Regions from separate parts of the Bradyrhizobium sp. 26S5 genome, predicted to be linked through region 1. Evidence: riboswitches for the same ligand, from Rfam matches in the RefSeq annotation. Region 1 holds a riboswitch; the other holds the start of a gene.
What was found. A riboswitch is a leader RNA that binds a small molecule or an ion and turns the genes downstream of it on or off. The one in region 1 is predicted to bind cobalamin.
Positions count from the first base shown of each region.

Region 1 (7,327 bases):
ACCAGAAGAAGCGATCGACTTGCCCGCTCAGCTTGATGTCGGCGGTGGCGTTAGCGGGAATCCGGGTCTGGGTGTTGGCCTGGTCGTTGTCCATGATGCGCGAGCTCCAGGCGCGCGCGGTGGCGTCGAACACCAGATAGTTCTGCCAGATATTCCAGGTCACGCCGAGACTGCCGGTGTAGCGCGACACCAGCGGCACGTCATTGCCGGCCCAGATGCCTTCGCGGAAGACCGCGCGGGTGATCGCCATGCCGCCGCGCAGGGTCACGCTGTCGGTGACCTTGAGCGAGGCGCTGGTCTCGCTTCCGTAGCGGCGGGTGGGGTCGAGATCGACGTTGTAGAACAGCACCGGGTTGAAATGGATCTCGTTCTCGAGATCCATCAGATAAACGCTGGTCTGGACCTGGAAGCGGTTGGTCCTGACCCGGAAGCCGCCCTCGACGTCCTGCGACGTCTGGGTCTTGAGCGCAAAATTCTGCGCGATGGGCAGGAAGGTTAGCGGGTCGAATGACGGACCCGAGGCGACGCGTTCGTCGACATCGGGCGTGCGGAATGCGCGTGCGGCGCGGCCGAACACCGAGAATGTGTCGGTGAAGCGATGCTCGACGCCGACATGCAGCGCATATTGCGTCTCGTTGCTGTCGAGCGGCGACGCTTGCGTGTCGAACGCGAACGGCGCATTCGGGTCGTAGCGATCGCGCGCCGAGACGCTGGTATTCTGGACGCGTGCGCCATAGGCGAAGTCAGTGGTCGGCAGCAATCCGAGCGTGTGCTGCCAGTAGCCGGCCACGCTCTGCTGCTCGATATTGTAGATGTGGAAGGGGTCGACGCCCTGGAACGCGCCGCGTGCCTGACGGAACGTCGAATCGTAATAGTCGATGCCGGTGAGGATCGTCGACGGCATCCCCAGCATCACGTTCTTGACGCTGAGCCGCGGCGTCAGCGACCAGGTCTCCAGCGCGGCATCGTTGTAGGTCGAGGCGAAGCTGATGGTCGGTACCGTGCCGAAGAAGCCGCTTTGGGTATCGCGCTGCCGCCAGCCGCCGTCGACGATCAGGTCGACGCCGTTGATCAGCGTTTTGGTGAAGCCGGCGGTGACGCTGGCGGTCTGCTGGTTGGCATAGTCGAACGGCGTGCTGCTGCCCCTGCGGTCGGTTTGCAGCTCGTTCACCCCGATCGAGGGATCGACCAGCCGCCCGCCGGGCAGACCGAGCTTCTGGTCGCTGCCCGTGACGGTGAGGAAAGCGGTGAGATCGGGCGTGGTGTAGTTGATACTGCCGACGGCGTTGCGCTGGTCGAGCGCGTTGTTGACGCGGTAGCCGTCGGACTTGATGCCGTTGCCGTAGAACGAGGTGGACCACGGTCCCGCATTGAGCGCCGCGGAGACGGCGGCCATGCGGGTGTTGAACGAGCCGTATCCGGCCTCGGCTCGCATTGCCGTCGGCGGACCGCCGACACCGGTCTTGGTGATGATGTTGACAACGCCGCCCACCGCGTTGTCGCCGTAGAGCACGGCGCCGCTGTTGCCGCGCGTGATCTCGATGCGCGCGATCGAATCGAGCGGGATCGTGGTGAGGTCGAAGCCGGCCTTGTCGACGTCGTTGAGCCGGCGGCCATTGAGCAGGAACAGCGTGTTGTCGGTGGCGAATGCGCCGAAGCCGCGCAGGTCGACCGAGGTCTTGGCGCCGTTCGGCCCGCCATAGAGCGTTTGCAGCTGCACGCCCGGCACCTGCGCGAGGATTTCAGGCAGCGACTGCACCGGCGAATGCGCGATGTCGTCGGCGGTGATCACGGCCGAGGACGATCCGACAATGCCGGCGAACTGGCGACCGCCGCTGGTGCCGCCCGTTCCGGTGGCCGTGCCTGTCCCTGTGGTGCCCGATCCGCTTCCGCCGCCTACATTGGTGCTCTCTGCGGTGCCCGGCGCCGGACGGCGCGGTGCCGGCGCTTCGTCCGCAGCCGGCTTGGCGCGCGTGACGTTCTGTTCGCCCGGCTTGGTGACTTCGATGGCCGGTAGTTGATCGGGAGCAGGCGCCTGCTGCGCCCGCGCGGCGGCGGTGAAGACTGCCGGCGCGAGCATCGTCGTCGCGAGCAGAAGCGCGCGGCGCCGCCAATGGTGGAATGGGTAGGACGACATAAGCGAGACCTCGGTAACGTCAGTGGCACGTCACCGCGAACCAGTCTCACCATCGTGCTAACAGCCTCAGGTGAAGCTCATGCCTGTACTCCCCGACCGGCATCTTCGCGTGTGACCACGGCTGACGGCAGGTCTCCTGGCTCGCGGGTCGTTACCCTTCGTCGCCTTCCCAGGACCGAGATTCCCAGTGGCCTGTGACGAAGGATTCACCGCATACAGTTGCGGGGGCAGCCGCGGCCTTGGGGAAGTTTCCCCGCACCGCATTCCCTTTTCATCTCATGAAAGAACCGTCATGTTCATCTAGGGTTCGGCCGGGCAGCAAAGTCAATCCGGCGGAAGTCGGGCGGCGGTCAGACGGCCACGGTTTTTGTCGAGTGTCGCTTGTCTGCCACGGCGATCGCTGTAAGAGCATGGATCCGATGAGCGTGCAGGATTTTGCCTTGGCGGCCGAGGTCGCGGCGCGGCGCCGATGGGGCGCCACCGCGGCGCTGCTCGCGCTTGTGGTGCTGCTGTGCGTGATCTCGCTCGGCATCGGGCCGGTGCGGCTGTCGCCGCTCGCGGTGATCGAGGCGCTGTTCGGCGGCGGCAGCGATGTGGCGCAGGTGATCGTGCGCGAAATCCGTTTGCCGCGCACCATTCTCGCGTTCGCAATCGGCGGCATTCTTGGGCTGTCAGGCGCGGCGCTGCAGGGCCTGCTGCGCAATCCGCTGGCCTCGCCGTCGCTGTTCGGTGCGCCGCAATCGGCGGCGTTCGGCGCGGTGCTGGTGATCGCGCTCGGCCTGGCCGACGTGCGCTCCTACGCGTTGCCGGTGGTGGCGATCATCGCCGCGTTCGGCTCGGTGTTCGCGCTGCTCGCGATCGCCGGCCGCAATGCCGGGCTGTTGATCCTGATCCTCGCGGGGCTTGCGATCTCGAGCTTCGCCGGTGCTGCGACCGCGCTGGTGATGAATCTTTCCAGCAATCCCTTCGTGGTGCTGGAGATCGCGTTCTGGCTGCTCGGCTCGCTGGAGGACCGCAGCTTTCAGCATGTGGCGCTGGCGCTGCCCTTCATCATCGCGGGTGCCGCGATCCTGCTCAGCCAGGCGAACGCGTTCCGTGCGCTGACGCTTGGCGAGGAGGCCGCGCAGAGCCTCGGCGTCGATGTCGGGCGGCTGCGGCTCTTCGTGATCGCGGGCGTTGCGCTCGGCGTCGGCGGCGCGGTCGCGGTCACCGGCACGATCGGCTTCATCGGGCTCGTCGCGCCGCATCTGATGCGTCCCCTGATCGGTCACGATCCGGCGCGGCTGCTGGTGCCGAGCGCGCTCACCGGCGCGGCGCTGCTGCTCGCGGCCGATATCGCGGTGCGCATCATCCCCTCGACCTCGGACATCAAGGTCGGCGTGCTGACCTCGATCATCGGCGTGCCGTTCTTCCTCTATCTGATCATGCGCGAACGCCGCGCGCTCGGCGGAGGCGTGGCATGACGCTGCTGTCCGCCATCGCGCTCGATGCTTCGCTCGGCAGCCGAAAGGTGCTGCACGATGTCTCGCTGTCGCTGGCATCGGGCCATTTGGTCGCGCTGGTCGGCCCGAACGGCGCCGGCAAGACCACACTGCTGCGCGCGCTCGCCGGATTGATTCCGTCCGACGGCGAGATCCGGATTGGCGGCGACGCATTGGCGTCACTGCCGCTACGCGAGCGCGCGAAGCGCTTCGCCTATCTGCCGCAGGGGCACATGGTGCATTGGCCGCTGCCGGCGCGCGATATCGTTGCGCTCGGCCGCTATCCGCATGGCGCGACCGATCCGGCGCGGCTATCGCCGAAGGACATGGAGGCCGTGCTGCGGGCGATGCAGGCGGTCGACGTCACTGAATTCAGCGACCGCCGCGTCACCGAGCTGTCCGGCGGTGAGCGCAGCCGCGTCGCGCTGGCGCGGGTGCTCGCGGTCGAGGCGCCGGTGATCCTCGCCGACGAGCCGACCGCGTCGCTCGATCCGCGCCACCAGATCGACGTGATGCAGAAGCTGCGCAACGTCGCCGACACCGGCGTCTTGGTCATCGTGGTGACACACGATCTCGGGCTCGCGGCGCGCTTTGCCGATCACGTGCTGGTGCTGTCGGAGGGCCGGCTGGCGGCGCAAGGCCCGCCGGATGAGGCGCTGTCGGAAGCGGTCCTCGCCAGCGTGTTCCGGTCAGCGCCTACCGCGCTGAATTTCAGCGCGAGGCCGTCATCGTGCCGTGGGCGGACGTGTGATGCGCATGCGGTACCGCCGCGGACGCGCTGCACCTCTCCCGCTTGCGGGGGAGCATAGGCCGCCTTCGGCGGCCGTTCTTAAGAAACGCCGAAGCGAGGCTTCGGCTGTGTCGCATCGAAAGATGCGATGCGGGCGGGGGCTTTCTCCACTCGAAGAGTGTTCATTGCGGCGCTACCCCCACCCCAACCCTCCCCCGCAAGCGGGAGAGGGGGCGCACCTTTTGCGTGTCAGCCATCACGCTCGGCTCTGCTTTTTGCTGACGCTCTCCGTTCTTGCTGGGCTCATGTCCGCCAGTACCGCGTCCGCCGCCGGGCCGCGCATCGTCTCGATGAATGTCTGCAGTGACCAGCTCGTGCTGTCGCTGGCTGATCACGACCAGATCCTCGGGCTCAGCCGTTTCTCCCGCGATGCCTGGCAATCCTGGGCCGCCGAACAGGCGCGAAACTATCCGCGGCTGTCCGGCGAGGCCGAGGATGTGCTGCTGCTCAAGCCCGACCTTGTCGTCGTCAGCCTGTTCGACAAGCGGGCGACGCGCGATCTGTTGAAGGCGAAGGGGCTGCATCTCGTCGAGTTCACGGTGCCGCGCACGCTCGACGAGGTGAGGGAGCAGATCCGCGCGATGGGCGATGTGCTGCAGCATCCGGATCGCGCAGAGGCCGGGATCGCGCGGCTCGACGCGGCGATCGCGCGGGCGCGGGCCGTGGCTGACGGTCATCATTATCGCGTGCTGCCGCTGGAGCGGCGCGGCTTTGTGTCGGGTGAGAGCAGCCTGGTCAGCTCGCTGCTGGCGGCAACGGGTCTTTCCAACGCGGCCGGCGAGCTCGGCTTCAACGCCGGCGGATTTGCCTCGCTGGAAGCAATCGTGAAACTGCGGCCGGATTTCATCCTGGTGGCGGAGGCGGGCGATCGCGCCGAGGATGACGGCCGCGCCTTCCTGCTGCACCCGGCGCTGGAGCGGTTCTATCCGGAGAGCAAGCGCATCGTGCTGCCGGAGCGGCTCACCGTCTGCGGCGGCGTGATGCTGGCGGATGCGCTGGATCGGTTGACGGCGGAGCTGCAGCGGGTAAGCGCCGAGCGCTCTAATTAACCCCGTCGTCCTGAGGTGCGAGCTCTTGCGAGCCTCGAAGGATGCACGGCCCCGATATCGCCAAATGCGCGCGGACACAGTGTGGCCGTCGACCCTTCGAGGCTCGCCCAGCGGTGCAAGTGCACCGCAAGGCTCGCACCTCAGGGTGACGGTCGATAATTTCGCGCGCGTTAACGAAGAGCCTAGGGAATTACCCCAGCACCACCGGCCCGCCGGCCTTCTTCCAGGCGTCCATGCCGCCCTCGATATGCGCGGTGTTCGCCAGTCCCGCCTTCTTCGCGGCGGCCACCGCCATCGCCGAGCGTTCGCCGAAGGCGCAGAAGAACACGACGCGGCGGCCGGTCGCGGCGGCGACTTCGCGCAGCATGCCGCCGGGCTGCAAGGTGGCGCAAATCCCGGGATAGGGCGCGTGCAGTGCGCCCGCGAGCGTGCCGTGCTTGGCCCGTTCGCCGCTCTCGCGCAAATCGACCAGCAGGATATCGGGCCGGCCGAGGCTCGCGATGGCGTCTCGGGCGCTGAGGGAGAGGCCTTCCTTGGCGAGCTCGTCCTGGTGCAGGCCGACATGCATGTTGGCGGGCAGCACGACATCCATCAGCTTCGGGTTCGGCAGATTGAGGTTGTTCATCAGCTCGACATAGTCGTCGATCGATTTGACCTGCAGCCGCGGATTGTAGCGCTTCTCCTCGCCGATCGTGGAGACGGTGTCGCCCTTGTAGTCATGCGCGGGGAATACCATCGTCTCTTCGGGCAGCCTCAAGAGGCGATTGAAGATCGAATCGTACTGCGCCCGCGCGCTGCCGTTCTGGAAATCGGTGCGGCCGGTGCCGCGGATCAAGAGCGTATCGCCGGTGAAGACGCGGTCGCCCATCAGATAGCTGTAGGAATCGTCGGTGTGGCCAGGCGTGTACATCGCCTCGAGGCAGAGGCCCTCGATCGTCACTTTGTCGCCGTCGGAAACGCGCATCGACACCACGTCGGCCTTGCTCTGCTCGCCCATGATGGTGATGCACTGGGTGCGGTCGCGCAGCTCGCCGAGGCCGGTGACGTGATCGGCATGCAGATGTGTATCGACGGCCTTGACCAGCCTGAGGTCGAGTTCCTGCAGCAGCTTGCAGTAGCGGTCGGCCTTCTCCAGCACCGGATCGAGGATCAGCGCCTCGCCGCCGGCGCGGCTCGCGAGCAGATAGCTGTAGGTGCCGGACACGCTGTCGAAGAGCTGGCGAAAGATCATGACGGCTTACCTATTCTCCGGGCCGAGTCACAGGGAGGATATTATTCCATAGATAGGGTCGATTCAAAGCAAATCCATCCCCGCGCGGATACGGGTCCCGTCACCCTGAGGAGCCGCGCAGCGGCGTCTCGAAGGGTGGACGGCCCGGCTCTTTCCGCGAGGAGAGCAAATGCGCGCGGAGACACCGGGGCCGTGCATCCTTCGAGACGCCGCTGCGCGGCTCCTCAGGATGACGGGATTGGGATTGCGGCCCTTGCGATTACGGCCGCACGTAGCTCCAGCCCTGCTCCTGCAGCTCCGTCAGGGACGGACCAGCGTATATCCGTTCTCGGTCAAGAGCAGGATCTGCGCGACGCCGACCTGCACGGGGGTAGCGGCCGCGATGTAGTCGGGCCGCTTGCCGGTGTCGCGCTCGATCGTGTCGACGGTGTTGAGGCAGATATCGACCCGCGCGCCCTGCGCGACCAGGCTTTCGACCAGCTTGCGGTTTGGGTTGTCGGGCTTGAGCAGCTCGATGCCCGGGCCGAAGGCGACGATCTCGACCGCGACCTTGTCGGGGTCGTAATGCTTCATCAGATTGTTGGCGACGCTGATGACGAGGCCCTGCTTCCTCGGATCATTGTCGGAGAGCTGCAGCAC
Region 1 covers NZ_CP145948.1:9,005,838-9,013,164, reverse strand. Annotated here, with positions in the region: gene V5279_RS42640 (TonB-dependent receptor) at 1-2,137, opposite strand, end outside; cobalamin riboswitch at 2,247-2,444, opposite strand; gene V5279_RS42635 (iron ABC transporter permease) at 2,557-3,600, shown strand; partial or broken gene V5279_RS42630 (ABC transporter ATP-binding protein) at 3,597-4,369, shown strand; gene V5279_RS42625 (ABC transporter substrate-binding protein) at 4,654-5,457, shown strand; gene V5279_RS42620 (MBL fold metallo-hydrolase) at 5,648-6,688, opposite strand; gene V5279_RS42615 (hypothetical protein) at 6,989-7,327, opposite strand, start outside.

Region 2 (7,327 bases), 430 kb from region 1:
CCGCTTGCGTAGCGACGCATCAATCGAAGCCGTAGAATGCCGATCCAGAAGCCGGTGACCGCGACCACGAGGCACACGCCCGAGATCCACAGCACCACGTCTCGCCACAACGGGCCGTCCTTGCGCAGCACGGTCGGATAGATCCAGTGCGGGATCGAGCCGAGCCAGTTCCAGACCCGCTCCCGCCGCGTGGTGTCGAGCGCGATCTCGCCGCTGCGCGCGGAGACGTAGAGCTCGGTCCCGGCAGCGTCGCCGAGGCCGACCATATAGAGCGGCCGCAACGGGTCGAAACGCGCAGTGACCGACCATTGATCGCGCGTCACCGTGTCGAGCAACTGCGGACGCACCGCTTTCGGGTGATGACCAGCGATGGCCAGCGCCTGGTCCGGTGCGATCCGTTCGATGACGCTGCCGTCGATCGCCGAAATGGTGACGGCGGCTCCCTTCCAGCCGGCGACGCGATAGACCGGAACATCGGCCATCATCGACAGCCGCAGATCGCGCGGATAATGCTCCATGCCCGCGATCGCCATCGCGCGGTCAGGCGCGATCTGCACCTTGCCCCACGAAATGACTGGGAGCGCGGCCAGGCGCTCGCTGTCGGTGAGGCGCGGAAAGGCCACGTACATCATGACGAGGCCTGAGATGAACCACATCGCGAACAAGAGGCAGGTCGCGATGCCGATCCAGCGATGGACGACATAGAGCCATCGCCGTCCTCGCCGGACCAGAGCGTTGCGCATCGTCAGAACTTCACGTTGACGGAGAGTTCCGCGGTGCGCGGCATGCCCAGCAGCCACTGCCCGGCATAGGGCGACGTCACCGCGTAGACCTTGTCGAACAGATTGTAGACGCGGAACGCGACCGTGGTGCGCTCATCCGGCTTCCACCTGACACCGCCATTGACCACATTGTAGCCCGGCCGCAACTGGGTGTTGGCAAGGTCGGAGTACATCTGGCCGACGATCTGGACGCCGCCATAGACCGACCAGTTGGATGCGAAGTCCCAGGTCAACCAGACGTTCGACACCTGCTGCGGTACGTTGATCGGAACGTTGCCGGCATAGCTGACAAGCTTTCCGCTCACCAGCTGGCTGTTGTTGTCGTACTTCGCCTGCAGCAGCGCGACATTGGCGTCGATACGCCAGCCATAGTCCAACGCCAGTCCGACCGATGCCTCGACGCCGCGCGATGATTGCTGGCCGACCTGCAATGCGAGGCCTGCGGGGTTGTTCGGATCGGCAACGAGCAAATTGTTCTTGACGATCTGATAGCCCGCCAGCGTCCACTCGCCGCGTCCGCCCAGGAACGACTGCTTGACCCCGATCTCGGTCTGCTTGCCGGTGGCGAGCTGGAAGGTCTTTTGCGTGGCCGACAGCGAGATGAGATTGCCAACCGGATCGACGCCGACCGCATACTGACCATAGAACGCGAGGTTCTTGATCGGTTCATAGACCACCCCGGTGCGCCAGCTGGTGCCCGAGAGCGCGACGTCGAAACTGTTCGACGACGTCCGATAGTCGGTGCGGTCGACCTCGGGGCGATCGTACCTGACGCCGGTGACGAGCGACAATTGATCGGTCAGCGACAGACGATCCTCCGCAAACAGCGCGTATTGATTGACGATCGCATTGAAGCCGGGCGATGTCGCAGTGGTCGTCGCGAAGAACGATCCGGGATCGAAGACGTAGGGGTTGACCGACGACGCGCCGCCAAACGGCGAGTTATTGGTGTGGGTGAAGTCGATGTGGTTAACGTCGAATCCCGCAACGAAGCGGTTCTCGAGGCCGAAGATGTGGCCGCTAAAGGTCGCGTCCATCCGGTTGCCGGCCTGCTTCTGGTCGTGGAAGATCTCGATATAGTTGCCGCGATCGATCAAGCTGGTCTTCGGATTCCAGGTGTAGCTCTCGATGTCGCGCCAGTGCCGCTCGCTGGTCAGATAATAGAGCGTGTTGTTGATCTTGATGCCGTCGGCGACGTCCCACTCGGTCTTGAACTGGGTCCAGCTGTCCTGATAGCGGATCGTGCTGTCCAGCGCGTTGTAGTTCTTGAAGCGCAGCGCATCCTGGATCACGCCGTTGATCAGCGGCGTGCCGAAATAGCGCGACGGGCTGCGGTCGCCATAATCTTCCGAGAGAGTGAAGGCGAGATTTTCCGACGCCTGCACCCGCACCGCGGCGGAGACCACCGCGTTCGAGGTCTTGTCGCGATCGACCCAGCCGTCCGACATGTTGCCGGTGGCATTGATGCGGTAGGATACATTGGGATTAATCGGACCGGTGCTGTCGACCGAGAGCCGCCGCGTCATGTTGCTGTCGAGCGAGACCTCGGCTTCGTTGTAGGGCGTGCCCAGCGGCTTTTTCGGAATCACGTTGATGACGCCGCCGATTGCGCCTTCGCCGTACAGCACCGAGGCGGGGCCGCGCAGCACCTCGATACGTTGCGCCGACCAGGTATCGTACGGGAACGTCAGGGTTCCCGAGCCGATGTAGAAGCGCGTGCCGTCATACAGCGTCATCACCGAATTGCTGCCGGCGAAGCCGCGGGTACTGAACGATAGGCCGCCATTGCCGGGAGCCGGCGTTGCGATGAACCCGGCCGCGTCCTGGGTGACGGCATCTGTGACATTATGCTGGCCGCGTTCGGCGATGGTCTGCGACGTGATGATCTCGACGCTTGCCGGCGTCTGCAGCGGCGTTAGATTCAGACGGCTGCCGGTGCTACCCGGCGTGGTGGCGTTGAGCGTGGGCGATGCCGACCCCGAAGCGCCCGACGCTGCGGCGCGCGGCGTGTTGCCGATTGCCGCGGCCGGTGCGGGTCTGGAGCGTGGCCGCGACGACGACGCCGAGTTGCTGCTTCGCGCCGCGGGCTTGGGCGTTTCGGATGCCGAGGGCGAGACCTCGATCGGAGCGAGCCTGGTTGGTGGCGGTGTTTGTGCTCCACCTTCAGCCGGCAGCAGCAGCGATGACAGGGAGCAAACGAGGCCGAGGCGCCAGCGGCGCGCAACGGGAGAAGACGGAGACATGAAAGGACTCGCGGTAACGTGGCACGTCACCGCGAACGCGGACTGGCGCATTGCCCAAAAGGCAGTGCTCCGATCCCACCAGGACGCCCCCGCCCGATGTGCTCGCGTGTGACCACGACTGACGGCAGGTCTCCTGGCTCACGGGTCGTCGCCTGTCGACGCCTTCCCGGACCGAATGGCCCAGTGGCAAATTGACGAAAGGCTCGCCGTTTACAGTTGCGGGGACAGCTGCGGCATTGGGGTTACCCTCGCACCGCATTCCCTTTTGATCCCCGAAGGGAACCGTCGGCGGAAACGATAGGTGGTGCGGGATGGGCTGTCAATTCGGCGCGATTGTCGCGCACGTGCTTTGCGGGACGGTGCTGCGGCGATGACACACGGCCTGTATCGCTGACGCGGAGACCTCCTTAACCCGTCATCCTGAGGAGCCGCGAAGCGGCGTCTCGAAGGATCGACGGCCCGGCTGGTGGCCGTGCACCCTTCGAGACGCGCTACGCGCTCCTCCAGCGACAAAGGCAAAGCCTTTGCGCGGGGGTGACGGAAAACTCAGGTAGCTTCGACGCAGCCTGCCATGATCTCATCGATCTCCGCGCGCGACAGCACGCCGATCTCGGCGATGAACACGATTCGCGTGCGCGGCACGCCAGCCGACGGCACGCCGCCCGCAGCCAAAGTTGCGCGTCCGCCGGCGAGTTGAAACACAGTCAGCCGCCCCGGCTGCTCCACCGTCTCGAACAATCCCTTCGATCGCGCGAGCTTCGGCGCCAGCCTGCCGATCGCCTGCTGCAAGCGCGGCAACCGCACCGGCCGCTCCGACGTCCAGCTCAGCGTTTCGAACCGGTCGGACACCGGCCGTCGCGGCATGGTCTCACGCGGCGCCGGCAAATGATCGAGATCGGCCGGAAACAGTAGTTCGGTGGGCACCTCGCCATGCAGCGCATCGACGACAACCGCCGCCGGCCGCACCGCGCGTACGGCGTCGCGGATCGCGGCGCGCGCGGTGGCATCAGCCAGATCGACCTTGCTCAGCGCCACCACATCGGCCGCCCGCAGCTGCGACCGCAGCAGCGCATCGTCCAGCATCGTCACGGGCTGCGTCGCGTCGACCACGCACAGCACGGTCTCCAGCGGCGCCTCCTTCCAGACCACGGGATCCATCAGGTTGCGCACGATGTCGGAGGGATCGGCGATCCCGCTGGTCTCGATCACGATGAACTCGGGACGCGGATCACGCCGCAGCAAGGTTGCGAGCGTGCGCAGCAGATCGCCCTCCAGCGTGCAACAGATGCAGCCATTGCTCAGGCTGACCACGCCATCGCTGGCGCCCGCGATCAGCTCCGCGTCGATGTTGATCGCGCCGAAGTCGTTCACGACCGCCGCGATGCGCCGCCCTTGCGCATGCGCCAGCAGATGGTTCACGACCGTGGTCTTGCCCGCCCCGAGAAAACCCGCGACCAGCAGGATCGGGACCGGCATATCAGCCTCCGGCGACCGGCCGGCGCACCGGCCGGCCCGGCCGCGCCGCGACATCGAGCACGCCGTCGTTGATCAGCGGCTGACCGCTGACCACGAGGTGCCGCACGCCCTCCGCCGGGCGGTTCATCGCGGAGAAGGTCGCGCGATCGCTCAAGGTCTCGAAGTCGAACACCACGACATCGGCGTCGGCGCCGACCTGCAACCTGCCCTTGGCGCGCATCGCCGGCGTGCTTGCGGACAGGATTTCCGCCGGGATCAGCGCGCATTTGCGGATGCCCTCGAGCAGCGACACTTTCTTGCGCTCGCGCACCCATTCGCGGATGAAACGGGTGAAGCAGCCGGCCGAACGCGGATGCGAGGTGGCATCATCGGGCAGCGGCCAGCCGTCGCCGGTGTAGGGGCGGCCGTCCGACAGCGTCCACGGCATCGCATCGGACGCGATCGCGCCGCCCGGATACAGCACCGCCATGTCGAGCAGGTCGCGATGATGCTGATTGTTCTCGATATCGAGCACATGCCACAGCACCAGCGTGGAGGGTTCTTCGGCCTGCGCCGCCAGCAGCTCCTCGCGGCTGCCGAAGCGGTGACCGTCGGTCACGCGCTGCACCGAATCGTAGCCGAGGCCGTTGCGCTCCTCGAATTTGGGATCGCTGAAGAAGGTCGCCGCCAGCACGGTCGAACCGGTGCCGTAGGGATAGGCCTCCACCGTTATCGGCAGGCCCTGCGCCTGCGCTTTTGCGATCAGCGCTACACAGCGTTCGATATCCGTCTTGCTCGACGAGTTGAAGTGACAGATGTGCATATGCGCGCCGGTGGCGCCGGCATAGCCGATCAGGCGGATATAGGCTTCGGCCGCACTCTCGGGATCGATGCGGGACATGTAGGCGACGTGGGTGAAGGTCGGCACCGCATGCGCCGCCGCCAGTTGGCACACCGCGGTCAATTCCTGCACGCCGGCGCCCGGCGCATAGGCGTTGAGAATGCCAATGCCGATGCCGCCCTCGTTCAGTCCGTTGGCAAGACGCTCGAGGATGCCGCCGACCTCGCCCTCAGTCGCCACGTTCTCGATCCAGCGGCGATCGCGCATCGCTGCGCCGAACGATTCCAGCGAGCTCTCCGAATTCGAGCCGGTCATCGCGCCGATCCGCGCGAAGGCCCAATTGGCGGCCGCGCCGTAGTTCAGCACCCGGCCCTTCTCGGCCTGGCGCTTGTACCAGGACGCAACCGGCAGCACGCCGGCCTCGAGGTCGAGCGACGTCGTCACGCCGTCGAAGGCCTGCATGCGATCGGCCGGAATGGTCTGGCCGTGGGCGTGCAGATCGATGAAGCCGGGCGCCACCACGAGGCCAGTCGCGTCGATCTGCCGCTCGGCGCCGCCGAGGCCGGTGCCGACAGCGGCGATCCGGCCGTCGACAACAGCGACGTCGCCGATCGCGTCCATCCCGCTGGCCGGATCCACCACCCGGCCGCCGCTGATCATCAAACCACCCATCTCGCCACTCCCGCATTGTCCAAAACCGCGGTCCCGGCCGGCCGCCTTCATTAAGGCTTACGACCGGACCCAAGCGGGGCCAAGAGACAAAAATGCATCGCATCTATCGCGACGCCCCGATCGGGATTCTTGCGATATGGTGTAACGCAATCGTCCTTCGCGCGACGCGAGAAGGCCGTATCAACGATGCGAGTGGCGGCGAGGTCCGTTACGTTCCAGTCGCCCGTCGCGGGGCGAGGCCTCTCCAGAGATCGTCGCTGGGCCTGGTCCGACTCGCGACGAGCTTCGGCGGCGTCCGATCCTTGGCGATCGCCGCCTCGAACGCGCGCCGCAGCCGGGGATTTTCGATCTGCATCTGAAAGCTCCGGACAATCGCTACGGCATGGGCATCGTTGCCGGTGATGGCGCGGCACAGCTCCGCGGTCGTCCTGCGGAAGAAGTGGAACGAGCCGTCGGCCGCACCATCCAATCGATCGAGCTCGCCGGCCATGGCGAGCACGTGCATCCGGTCGGCGTCGTCGAGCGTCACCGTGAAGCGCAGCACGGCGAGTTGCCAGGCGCCGAGCAGCTTGCCCTGCGATTCGCTTGCTCCCTCGCTGCGCATCGATCGAACACCCCGCGCGCCCGATCCGGGGCGCGGCGTGACTATCCTTGCGCGGCAATAGGTTTTCGAGGGGAGCGCGCGAGCGATCTCATAGGCGCCGCATAAGCGGCCCGGCAACGCCTAGCAAGATCGCGGGCTCAAATCCCCTCGAACTGCAGCCGCGCCAGCCGTGCATAGAGGCCGTTGGCGGCGACCAGTTCGGCGTGGGTACCCTGCTCGACGATCCTGCCCTGCTCCATGACAAGGATGCGGTCGCAGGATAGCACGGTCGCCAGACGATGCGCGATCACCAGCGTGGTGCGGTGGCGCATCAGTTCCTCGAGCGCGGTCTGCACCAGCGTCTCGCTCTCGGCGTCGAGCGCCGAGGTCGCCTCGTCGAGCAGCAGCAGCGGCGCATCGCGCAGGATGGCGCGCGCGATCGCGATGCGCTGGCGCTGACCGCCGGACAGCGTCACGCCGCGCTCGCCGAGCTGGGCATCGAAGCCGCCGGGCAGCCGGCGCAGGAATTCGGTGGCATGGGCGAGATCGGCGGCACGCTCGACCTCGGCATCGGTGGCATCCGGCCTGCCGAACCGGATGTTCTCGCGGGCCGAGGCGGCGAACACCACGGAATCCTGCGGCACCAGCGCGATCCGCGCGCGAACCTCGGCGGGATCGGCCTGCCGGATCGGCACGCCGTCGAGCGAGATCGTGCCCGATTTCGGGTCGTAGAAGCGCAGCAGCAGGTGGA
Region 2 covers NZ_CP145948.1:8,571,699-8,579,025, forward strand. Annotated here, with positions in the region: gene V5279_RS40560 (PepSY domain-containing protein) at 1-743, opposite strand, end outside; gene V5279_RS40565 (TonB-dependent siderophore receptor) at 746-3,025, opposite strand; cobalamin riboswitch at 3,132-3,327, opposite strand; gene V5279_RS40570 (GTP-binding protein) at 3,572-4,501, opposite strand; gene V5279_RS40575 (amidohydrolase family protein) at 4,503-5,993, opposite strand; gene V5279_RS40580 (hypothetical protein) at 6,202-6,597, opposite strand; gene V5279_RS40585 (ABC transporter ATP-binding protein/permease) at 6,735-7,327, opposite strand, start outside.
Region 2: linked by a shared signal. The riboswitch ahead of V5279_RS40565 (TonB-dependent siderophore receptor) and the one ahead of V5279_RS42640 (TonB-dependent receptor) in region 1 are both predicted to bind cobalamin.